2 regions of the Paenibacillus sp. WLX2291 genome follow, and region 1 is predicted to be linked to the other one. Evidence: riboswitches for the same ligand, from Rfam matches in the RefSeq annotation. Region 1 holds a riboswitch; the other holds the start of a gene.

Region 1 (4,965 bases):
CAGTCCAAGTGTGCATAGTCATTCCTGCGTTATTACACATTCTACTCCTGATTCAGCACAATCCGCCGAATCTGCTCCAGCGGAACCTTCGGCTGGCGATCATAAGTCAGCAGACCGTTAATTTCCTGCTCCACATCTGTCAACTGGGTATAACAGAATCCACGCACAATCGGCGAGCCGTACAGTGGACGAATGACCGCCTGTAGACGCTGCAAATAATCGTCGTCATTCTCGGCACCGGAGTAGCCCCAGCCCTCCTGTTCCCCTGTCTGGTACGCGATGCCGCCGAATTCCGTGATCATAATCGGCTGCCCTTCATACTGCGCACCACCGACGAAGAGGTGGCGATTGCCCGGCGTCGCGTTAACAGCTGTCTCCACGTTAGCATAACGGTCTGTCAGCACCTGCTCTTCCCACGCATAATCATGGATTGCCACAATGTCGGTTTTCATCATTTCCCAGCCATCGTTGTAAATGACCGGGCGCATCTCATCCAGTGAACGAGTCAGATGATACATTGCCAGCCCATGCTGCTGTTGACGTTGATCGACCAGCGCATTCGGAATGCCCCAGCTCTCGTTAAGCGGCACCCAGACGATCACGGACGGATGGTTGTAATCACGCTGAATGATCTCCTGCCATTCGCGGGTAAACCGGTTCACATATTGCTCGGAATAATCATACGCATTGGCAGCTTCGCCCCACACCATCAGCCCCTTCACATCGCACCAGTATAGAAAGCGCGGGTCTTCCGTCTTCTGATGCTTGCGCACACCGTTGAAGCCCATTTGCTGTGTTAATTCAATATCTCGCAGGATCGCTGCATCCGACGGCGGTGTGAGAATGCCATCTGGAAAATACCCCTGATCCAAGACGAGCCGCAGAAATTCAGCCCGATTGTTTAAATAAAACCGACTGTTGTCGATAGACACTTTGCGCATACCAAAATAGCTGTCCACCGTATCCACCACTTCGCCGTCACGCAGCAGCTCCACCCGCAGATCATACAGATTCGGTCGGTCAGCACTCCACCAGCGCCCCTGTGTATGATCGTTAAAGTCATTCAGCCCAATTGCTCGGAACGGCTCCACACTGCGCAAGGAAAATTCGTCGCTCGCGATATTTGCTCCGTCAAAATCCACCATCAATCGTACCTGAAAAGAGCTCGTATGTAGCGCACGTCCCGTTTCCGGCGTATACTTCAGCCCGATCCGAATCTCGTTGCGATCAATATCCGGCGTCAAGCGCAGACGCTGCAAGTGATACGGCTCTACCACTTCCAGCCATACACTTTGCCAGATTCCAGTCGTCCGAGTGTAAAAGATACTTGCTGAATCTTCCAGCCAGTACTGTTTACCGCGCGGCAGCGTTACATCACGGCTAAAGTCCTCGCAGCGCACCACAATTTCGTTTGTATCTTCCTTATCCAGCAACGCTGTAATATCCGCTTGAAACGGCGTATGCCCGCCTTCATGTGCCGCCGCCCATTGTCCATTTACCCAGACCGTTGCCGCATAGTCAACCGCACCAAAATGAACGATGATCTGTTTCCCCGCCCAGTCGGTCGGCAGCTCCAGTGTCCGGCGATACCAGACCAGATCGTGAAATCCGGTGTCACCAATACCGCTCAATTCACTTTGAAAGGCAAACGGAACTTCAATGCTGCGGTCAAATGTCCCCTGTCCGCGTATATGCCAGCCTTCTGCATCTCCGCGGTGTTCATCGTCAAACGCAAACGCCCACGTCCCGTTCAAATTAATCCAATCTTCCCGTACCAGTTGCGGACGCGGATATTCCGGTCGTGGCAGACGTTGGTCGCGATCATTGCGCGCAGTTGGATGTTGGACATATTTCATATGATAAAGCTCCTCCCTCAGATACAATATAGGTTCCCAATCAAAGCAGCAGGACAGCATCTACAACAATATCGTAAGCGGTTACAATTAAATTTGTATCCATCATACCTTATCCCTGCTCACCGTGTGTGGATGATTTTATATAGATTCCATCTGCTGCATATATTCAAAAAGCTACGCAAACTCACTTGATTGAGTTGACGTAGCTTTTGGTTAGGCTTTTATCGAAAGTGAAAGAGCATTTACATACCAATTTCAGTTGCGTACTGATCGTTAGGAAGTAGCAGGAACCGGGTCTTTGGCTTCAGTTGGTTGTTGTTGTCTGGAAATGGCGAACAGAACGCCCCAGATCAGTATGAAGCCGAGCAGTTGCGACCACGTTACGACCTGATGATAGACGATCCAGTTGATCAGGACACCGACCATCGGGAAGCTTAATTCTGCTAGCGTTGCTACCGATGCTTTGGTCGTGGACAAGCCTTTGTAGTACATCAGCAGGCTGAGCAGTCCCGGCAACAGAGCTTGACCGACCAGATTGACGATGACGAGCAGGACAGGGATGGCACCTGCAGGCAGGCTCCATGCTGCGTTTTCGTTCAAGGTCAAGACGAGCAGTAATGGAATCGCCAGAATGAAGCGCAGCGAGGTGACCGTTTCGTATTTCATTTTGCCGACCATCAGACGCCCCATAACGGTTGATCCACCCCATAATGCAGCGGCGCCGAGTGCGAGTAAGGAACCGACCTGTGCAAAATCGTTAAAATGACCAATCGGAACGGCAAAGCCGAATGTTAGCAAGTACGTACCGCCCAGCGCCAGAACGAACAGCCAGCCAAAACCGCGTGGCAATGTTTCTTTCAATAGTAGACGCGCCAGAATGATGGCGAATAATGGTTGCAGCTTTTGCAATAATAAGACGGCGTTGAGATCGCCATGCGATAACCCCATCGTGAACAGTACAGTCGCAATTGCCGAGCCGCCCCAAGATAGGAACAGCAGCGCGCCGATATGTTGCCATTTCAGACCGCGCAGCTCATGACGATTGATCCACAAAATCGGAGCGGCAGCTAGGAATGCTACGAGATGCTCCAGCAATACGATCTGGGTCGATGTGAACGACTCCAGCAAAATAATACGGAATAGCGGATCAACACCCCATAGTGCTGCCCCGATAAAGACGAGCCAGAAGCCGCTTTTGACATGACGTTGTTTGGTTTCAGCGGCAGATTGAAACCGATAGTTGACGTTTTCCATAATTCAAACTCCTTAATATGATTAGAATTTGAATAGGCGATCTTATACGGAAAGCCCCTGAGCATCGGGAACCGACATTCAGGGGCTGATCAAATAAACATGTACATAGGATATACCAATGTTGTCCATCGGCAAATAAACCTGTACAGGTTTATGTGTTGATCTTCTCCCATCCGGACTTTACCGTCGGCTCTGGAATTGCACCAGATCAGTCAACTGCTCCAAATTGGAACAGTGAGTCGCGGGCTGCTGTCGACATCGTCAACATTTACCGCCGGTCAGGAATTTCACCTTACCCCGAAGATCTCTATTCGATTGTTCATTACGATAGCTGATGATTATCATCATGATTCTATTTCATTAACCATGAAAGACGTTTTTGAAAGTTTCGCAAGCTAACCTTTGAATAAATCTCATTATAAAGATACTTTTAGTAACTTGCAATAGCTTTGTACATAAAAATCATAGCTTTTTATGTAATTCATATCGTTTAACTCGGTTTTATCTATATGTATAGCGTAACGTATTCTGTTATCCATTTCAAGATAGGATGCTAAATCCTATCATTTCGCTACTTGCTCTCTCTATTTTAATCATTTTAAACATGTCTATACAATGCATGTTTACGAAAATTTGGTATACAAAATAGTTCGAATTTAACATTTTACATATACGTGTGTTGTCAGCTTGGTGTCTGGGTATAAGATAAGGTGGGCTTTTTACAGCTTTCACACCAAATACATATATTTGAAAGGGGAAGAACAAATTGGATTTTAACAAACCCAATCCGGAATTCACACCCGGACAAAATCCGAACTACCCTCCAGACTCGAACTACCCACCCGGTGGTTACAACCCGCGCGCAGGTGTACTGAGTGTCAAAGACTGGATGATCACCCTGCTGCTGCTAGCGATTCCTGTCGTCAATATCGTTATGCTGTTCGTCTGGGCATTCGGTAACAGCGCACCACTGTCCAAATCGAACTACGCCAAAGCCGCACTGCTGTGGGCAGCGATCTGGATCGTGCTGTACATTATCTTCTTTGCGATTTTCGGCGCGGCATTCTTTGCCACTATGAGTAGAATGGATCAAGGCGGATATTGATTTTGTAGCAAGAACGTAGCAACACGATTCGGCAGAAGCAAGGATACCGTGTGCATGAGCAGTAGTGTTGGAACGAATGCTCATTGCCAATGAACCATCTAACAGAATCAGTAAGTTCAGCAGAGTGGGTTCTACATGAACCTGCTTAGCAAAAAGAAGTGCGTCTCTGCGGCGCACTTCTTTTTCGTGCTTATATACGGTCAAAAATACAACTGATCATCCGGCTTCAGCGAATGTACCTGCTGAAAGCCTTCCTGCTCCAGCCTTAGCGCCAGTCCATCGGTACGCGGACGTGTCGCATGTACGAGCAGGGTACGCGGGCTTTTGAGGTCAAGCAGCATTTGCCGCACATCCGGCAGCCCTTGATGCACCTTGTAGCGCACATGATGAATCTGACAGCCCTGATGCTCCATATCCATCAGCAGCAACCGCCCGAATGAGCCATGCGCCAGATCACCGGTAAAAATCACCCGATTCACAGCACTCGTAGCAATACGAGTATAATGCTGCTGTGCCTTGACCGATTGCAGCATCCCGTCGTCGGTAAACAGAATCGAACTAGGATGCTGGCGAAATAAGGCTTCGCGCGAATGCTCATCCGTCAGCCGATACAATTGTGGATGCTTCAATAGCTGTGCAATACGCTCCGCTCCATCGCTACGCAGCCAGCGCGGTTCAGCAGCGAACAACTCTAGCGCTTCCAGCAGATCCTGCTCTACGAGAATCGGAATCTGAGCAAACTGCTCACGC
Region 2 (4,965 bases), 1.9 Mb from region 1:
GAACTAGATTAGTCTGCAAACTGGCGGGACAGATTCGCCATCTCGATTGCAGCATTGGCAGAATCCCAGCCTTTGTTGCCAGCTTTGGTGCCTGCACGCTCAATCGCCTGTTCAATATTTTCTGTTGTGACGATACCGAAGATGACTGGTACGCCAGTTTTCAGGTTAATCGCGGAGACGCCTTTGGCAACTTCGTTGCACACATAGTCGTAATGCGTCGTCGATCCACGAATGACTGTGCCAAGTGTAATGACAGCGTCGTATTTGCCGGATTGTGCCATCTTCTGAGCGATTAACGGAATCTCGAATGCACCGGGTACCCAAGCAACATCAATGTCTTCCTGCGCTGTTCCGTGGCGTTGCAGAGCATCCAGTGCGCCGCTCAGCAGCTTGTTTGTAATGAATTCGTTAAAACGTCCAACTACAATACCAAATTTCAATCCTTGGGAAACTAAGTGTCCTTCAAAAATGTTCGCCATGAATAGGTTCCTCGCTTTGTATTAGAATGTGGGATGCTACAGCCTCAGGCTTTGCCATGCAATGCTTCTTGATGATCCTGTACGTAAGCTATCAGCTCCTGAATGCTGATCAGCTTCAGATCGTGCTTGTGGGCAATCTGCTTCAGCTGATCCAGTCGTGCCATTGTGCCATCTTCGTTCATGATTTCACAGATGACACCAGCCGGATATGCACCGCTAAGACGCGCTAGATCAACCGCCGCCTCGGTGTGACCGGGACGGGATAACACGCCGCCGGAATTGGCGATCAGTGGAAACATATGCCCTGGACGACGAAACTGCTCTGGCCCAGCCTCTGGATCGGTCATGCCAATCGCAGTAATAGAGCGCTCATGTGCGGAAATCCCAGTCGTCGTACCGACATGATCGACGGACACAGTAAACGCTGTACCATGGTAATCAGTATTGTGCGCAACCATCGGCTGCAATTGCAATTGTTCCGCGCGTTCCGCTGTAATCGGCATGCACACCAACCCGCGCCCTTCCGTAACCATAAAGTTAATGACTGCCGGAGTTGCCTGTTCTGCCAGTGCAATAAAATCGCCTTCATTCTCGCGATCTTCATCGTCAACAACGATAACGACTTTGCCCTGCTGCAAATCGTGTATTGCTTCCTCAATCCGGTGAAGGCCGGAAAGCTCCTCGGACATCTTCTCCGCCTCCTCTACCTGTGTGTTCATTTACAAATATCCGTTTTGCTGTAAAAAGTCAGCGGTCAACTTAGAACCGCCACCTGTACCACCTGCCGCATCATTCGGTGTAGCTTCACGGTAACGCAGCATATGCTCCACATACTTGCCCAGCACATCGCATTCAATATTGACGGTATCGCCCGGCTTTCGATGACCGAGCACGGTTTCCTTGAGCGTGTGCGGAATGATCGAAATCGTAAAGCTGCCGCTCTCTACGCTCACCACCGTCAAGCTAATTCCATCTACTGTAATTGAGCCTTTCGGAATAATATAGCGAAACAGATCAGCATGCTGCGGCTTAATACGGAATATGACTGCATTCTGGTTATGCTCAATCTGTTCAATACTCGCCGTACCATCCACATGTCCCTGCACAATATGACCGCCAAAGCGACCATTCGCAGCCATCGCTCGTTCCAGGTTAATGGGACTGCCAGTACGTGCATCCTTCAAGCTAGACAATCGGTACGTCTCCGGCATAACATCTACCGTAAACAGAGAGCCAGCAATCGTCGTTACCGTCAGGCAGACGCCATTGCAGGCAACACTATCGCCGATCAGCAGACCGGGCATAATATGCGATGCCTGAATACCAAGCACCATCGCTTCGCCGCGTCGGTCTATTTTTTTCAGTGTACCGATTTCTTCGATCAACCCGGTGAACATGTATCATCACCTTCCTTCAATTGGAATCCATTTATCGTTGGAGCTACTATGCTGCATGATGGATAAGCCAAACGTTACGATGAACATGTATAACAAGAGCTTTACTGGTGATGGTAGCGTGCTAGACCACTGATACACACATTATCGTCCAGCGTCTCTACTTCCAATTCATCCAGTGTGACTGCCTGATTCATCTTGTCAAAACCGTCGAAGGTAAAGGTTGAAATATGACCGCCAATCAGCTTCGGTGCGAAGAACAGCGTAATTCGGTCAACCAATCCGGCTTCCAGCATCGCGCCGTTCAGCTGACCACCGCCTTCCAGCAAAATCGACGAAATTTCCAGTTTGCCTAGCAGCGTCATCGCCTGCTTCAGATCGACATGTTGCCCTTCGCCGCTGACGATGACGCGTACTCCGCGTGCTTCCAGTTGGGAGATGCGCTCCTTGCTAGCACTTACGGTAGTCACGATTATCGTCGGTGCCACACTGATATCCAGCAAACGTGCTGCATCTGGAATACGCAGTGTCGAGTCGATAACGATGCGTACCGGATGCAAGCCGGGGACTTCAGTGCGAGTCGTCAGTTCTGGATCATCTGCCAGTACTGTGCCGATCCCGACCATAATGCCCTGATGACGATGACGCATACCGTGTACACGTTCACGCGCAGCGGCATTGGAGATCCATTTGCTATCGCCAGTATGGGACGCGAGTCGACCGTCAAGCGTACTTGCTGTCTTCAGAGTAACGAACGGCAATTGGGTAGTGATGTACTTGTTAAATGTTTCGTTGAGACGCTCGGAACGTTTGGCAAGCACACCGGTCACTACCTCGATGCCATGACTGCGCAGACGCTCAATACCAGAACCGGCTACCTGCGGATTCGGATCAACGGCTGCGACGACGACACGTTTTACCTTTTCCTTGATCAGTCGATCACTACAAGGCGGCGTTTTGCCATAATGACTGCACGGTTCGAGCGTGACATAGGCAGTCGCACCTTCCGCTTCATCGCCTGCCATATTAAGCGCATGTACTTCCGCATGTCCGGTGCCACGCTTCAAATGCGCACCCATGCCGACGACACGACCGTCCTTTACAACGACACAGCCGACAACCGGATTAATCTCCGTTTGCCCCTGCGCACGCTCCGCCATATCCAGTGCAAGTGACATATAAAATTCATCGTTTAACAAATTCATCCTCAGGGCTCCTTCGTCTTGTGCAAAATATAATGGAATCTATTGCTTCGTCATAAATGAGAAATAGAACAATAGATCACAACATTCATTTAGTTACCATTTATAACATAGTAACAAAATTATATTGTGTGAACAATCCGAAAACGCGAAAAGCCCCGCAGACCGGCATCATTCCGGTACTACGGGGCATCATAAATAGACAGAAAATAGAGATAGATCATGCGCAAACGAACTGCATACGAATGTGATCGACCCATTCCTTTTGCAGATACTGCCGTGCAGTTTGGTTTGGCATAAGCTTGCATTTTGGGAGAAAGCAATATGATATACAGGCATAGCCTCAAACAAGGATGCAGCCAAATAAGCCACTTCCAGTCGGCACTCCTGTATTCCTATCTGTCCCAAAACGCATACATCTCCATACGGACAGCGCCTGCACCTAGGTCAGACCTGTCCTGTTCCTCTCCCATCCAGACTATACTGTCGGCTCCGGATTCTCACCAGATCCACCGCCAGACATCATCAGATATCTGCCGGGTCACGGACTTAGAGCTTACAGATTGCACATCGCAATCCCATATCTCAACACCGCCGGTGGGGAATTTCGCCCCGCCCCGAGGATAAACGTTATTCAATTGTATACTCCACTTGCCAACCACGAGCTGCCTTCTTTCATGCAGCGTGATGGTGAAATCATATCACCGTCATCGGTAAAAATCAAGAAACTGCCTTTTCACTATATCCTTAGCTATACGATTGTTATATCTAATAATAAGTTATAGACGAATACAACCAAATAGCGGTTTTCAGTCATCCAAGTCAAAATAGCGCAATTGCGAACAACACGTGAATGCGTATTTCATATATTGAATCGTTCGGATACATCCTTGATACGACAGGATTCCGTTGCTTTACTATGGACAAATTTAGGGTGCAAACCGTGACATCTCGTTCTATTCTATCATCGTTTCATACGATACACGCAAGTACATCTTGCAACTATGACAAAAATAGGGTCAATTCTCTCTGTCATGCTGCTGCACCCTATTTTCGACCATACTCACCCTCAAACTGTCCTCTTTCGCCCTAAAAGTGTCCTTTCACATCCTATTTCTGTCCATCGTTACAACCTAATTCCGTCCACACTATATCCTAAAAACGACCATCGCTCACCCTAAAAAAGTCATACTTTACCCTAAACTCGTCCATCTAAAAGACGAAAAACTCCTGATATTCTTGACTTGCTGGCGAGCTAAAACAAGTAAATATTTTAAAACAGTGAAAACAAGAAATGTAAAACAAGAGGAAAACATCACAAGGCGATTGTTGTTGTCTTCACTCTATGTTTCTACTCATTTATACTATATAATGGGCTGTATTATCTGTTGTGGAGGAATTGACATGCGTGGCAACAACCTCGTTACAAAAGCAAACAACTTGATCGAGACACCATTGAAATTAGGGGTCGTTGAAATGCGGATTGTCATTGTGCTAATCAGTACCATTTCCCCGCATGATGATGAATTCAAGCCATATCGTTTTAAAATTTCTGAATTTGCGAAGATGATCGGTGTAAAGAATAAAAATATTCATCAGCAAATTAAAGATTATACATATAGCCTGATGTCGCAGCCGTTTTATCTGCATGATAATTTGCAGGTCACTTGGCTCGCGTCTGCGGAATATTTTCCCGGTGAAGGCGTCGTTGAAGTAGAATTCTCGCCCAAGCTACGACCGTATCTACTGCAACTGAAGGAAAAGTTCACCACCTATCGGCTGATCGATATTATTAAGCTGAAAAGCGCCTATGCAATGCGAATCTACGAATTGCTCAAGCAATATGAGCGAATCGGTAGTCGGACATTTACGGTACAGCGGCTCAAGGAA

What was found. A riboswitch is a leader RNA that binds a small molecule or an ion and turns the genes downstream of it on or off. The one in region 1 is predicted to bind FMN.
Region 2: another riboswitch for FMN. It lies ahead of ribD (bifunctional diaminohydroxyphosphoribosylaminopyrimidine deaminase/5-amino-6-(5-phosphoribosylamino)uracil reductase RibD); the one in region 1 lies ahead of ACDE64_RS07040 (DMT family transporter).

The regions. Positions count from the first base shown of each region.
Region 1 covers NZ_CP176755.1:1,620,746-1,625,710, reverse strand. Annotated here, with positions in the region: gene ACDE64_RS07045 (glycoside hydrolase family 2 protein) at 42-1,856, opposite strand; gene ACDE64_RS07040 (DMT family transporter) at 2,130-3,110, opposite strand; FMN riboswitch at 3,268-3,419, opposite strand; gene ACDE64_RS07035 (hypothetical protein) at 3,877-4,215, shown strand; gene ACDE64_RS07030 (MBL fold metallo-hydrolase) at 4,416-4,965, opposite strand, start outside.
Region 2 covers NZ_CP176755.1:3,526,650-3,531,614, forward strand. Annotated here, with positions in the region: gene ribE (6,7-dimethyl-8-ribityllumazine synthase) at 9-479, opposite strand; partial or broken gene ribB (3,4-dihydroxy-2-butanone-4-phosphate synthase) at 545-1,168, opposite strand; gene ribE (riboflavin synthase) at 1,199-1,876, opposite strand; gene ribD (bifunctional diaminohydroxyphosphoribosylaminopyrimidine deaminase/5-amino-6-(5-phosphoribosylamino)uracil reductase RibD) at 1,978-3,078, opposite strand; FMN riboswitch at 3,533-3,704, opposite strand; gene ACDE64_RS15080 (replication initiation protein) at 4,480-4,965, shown strand, end outside.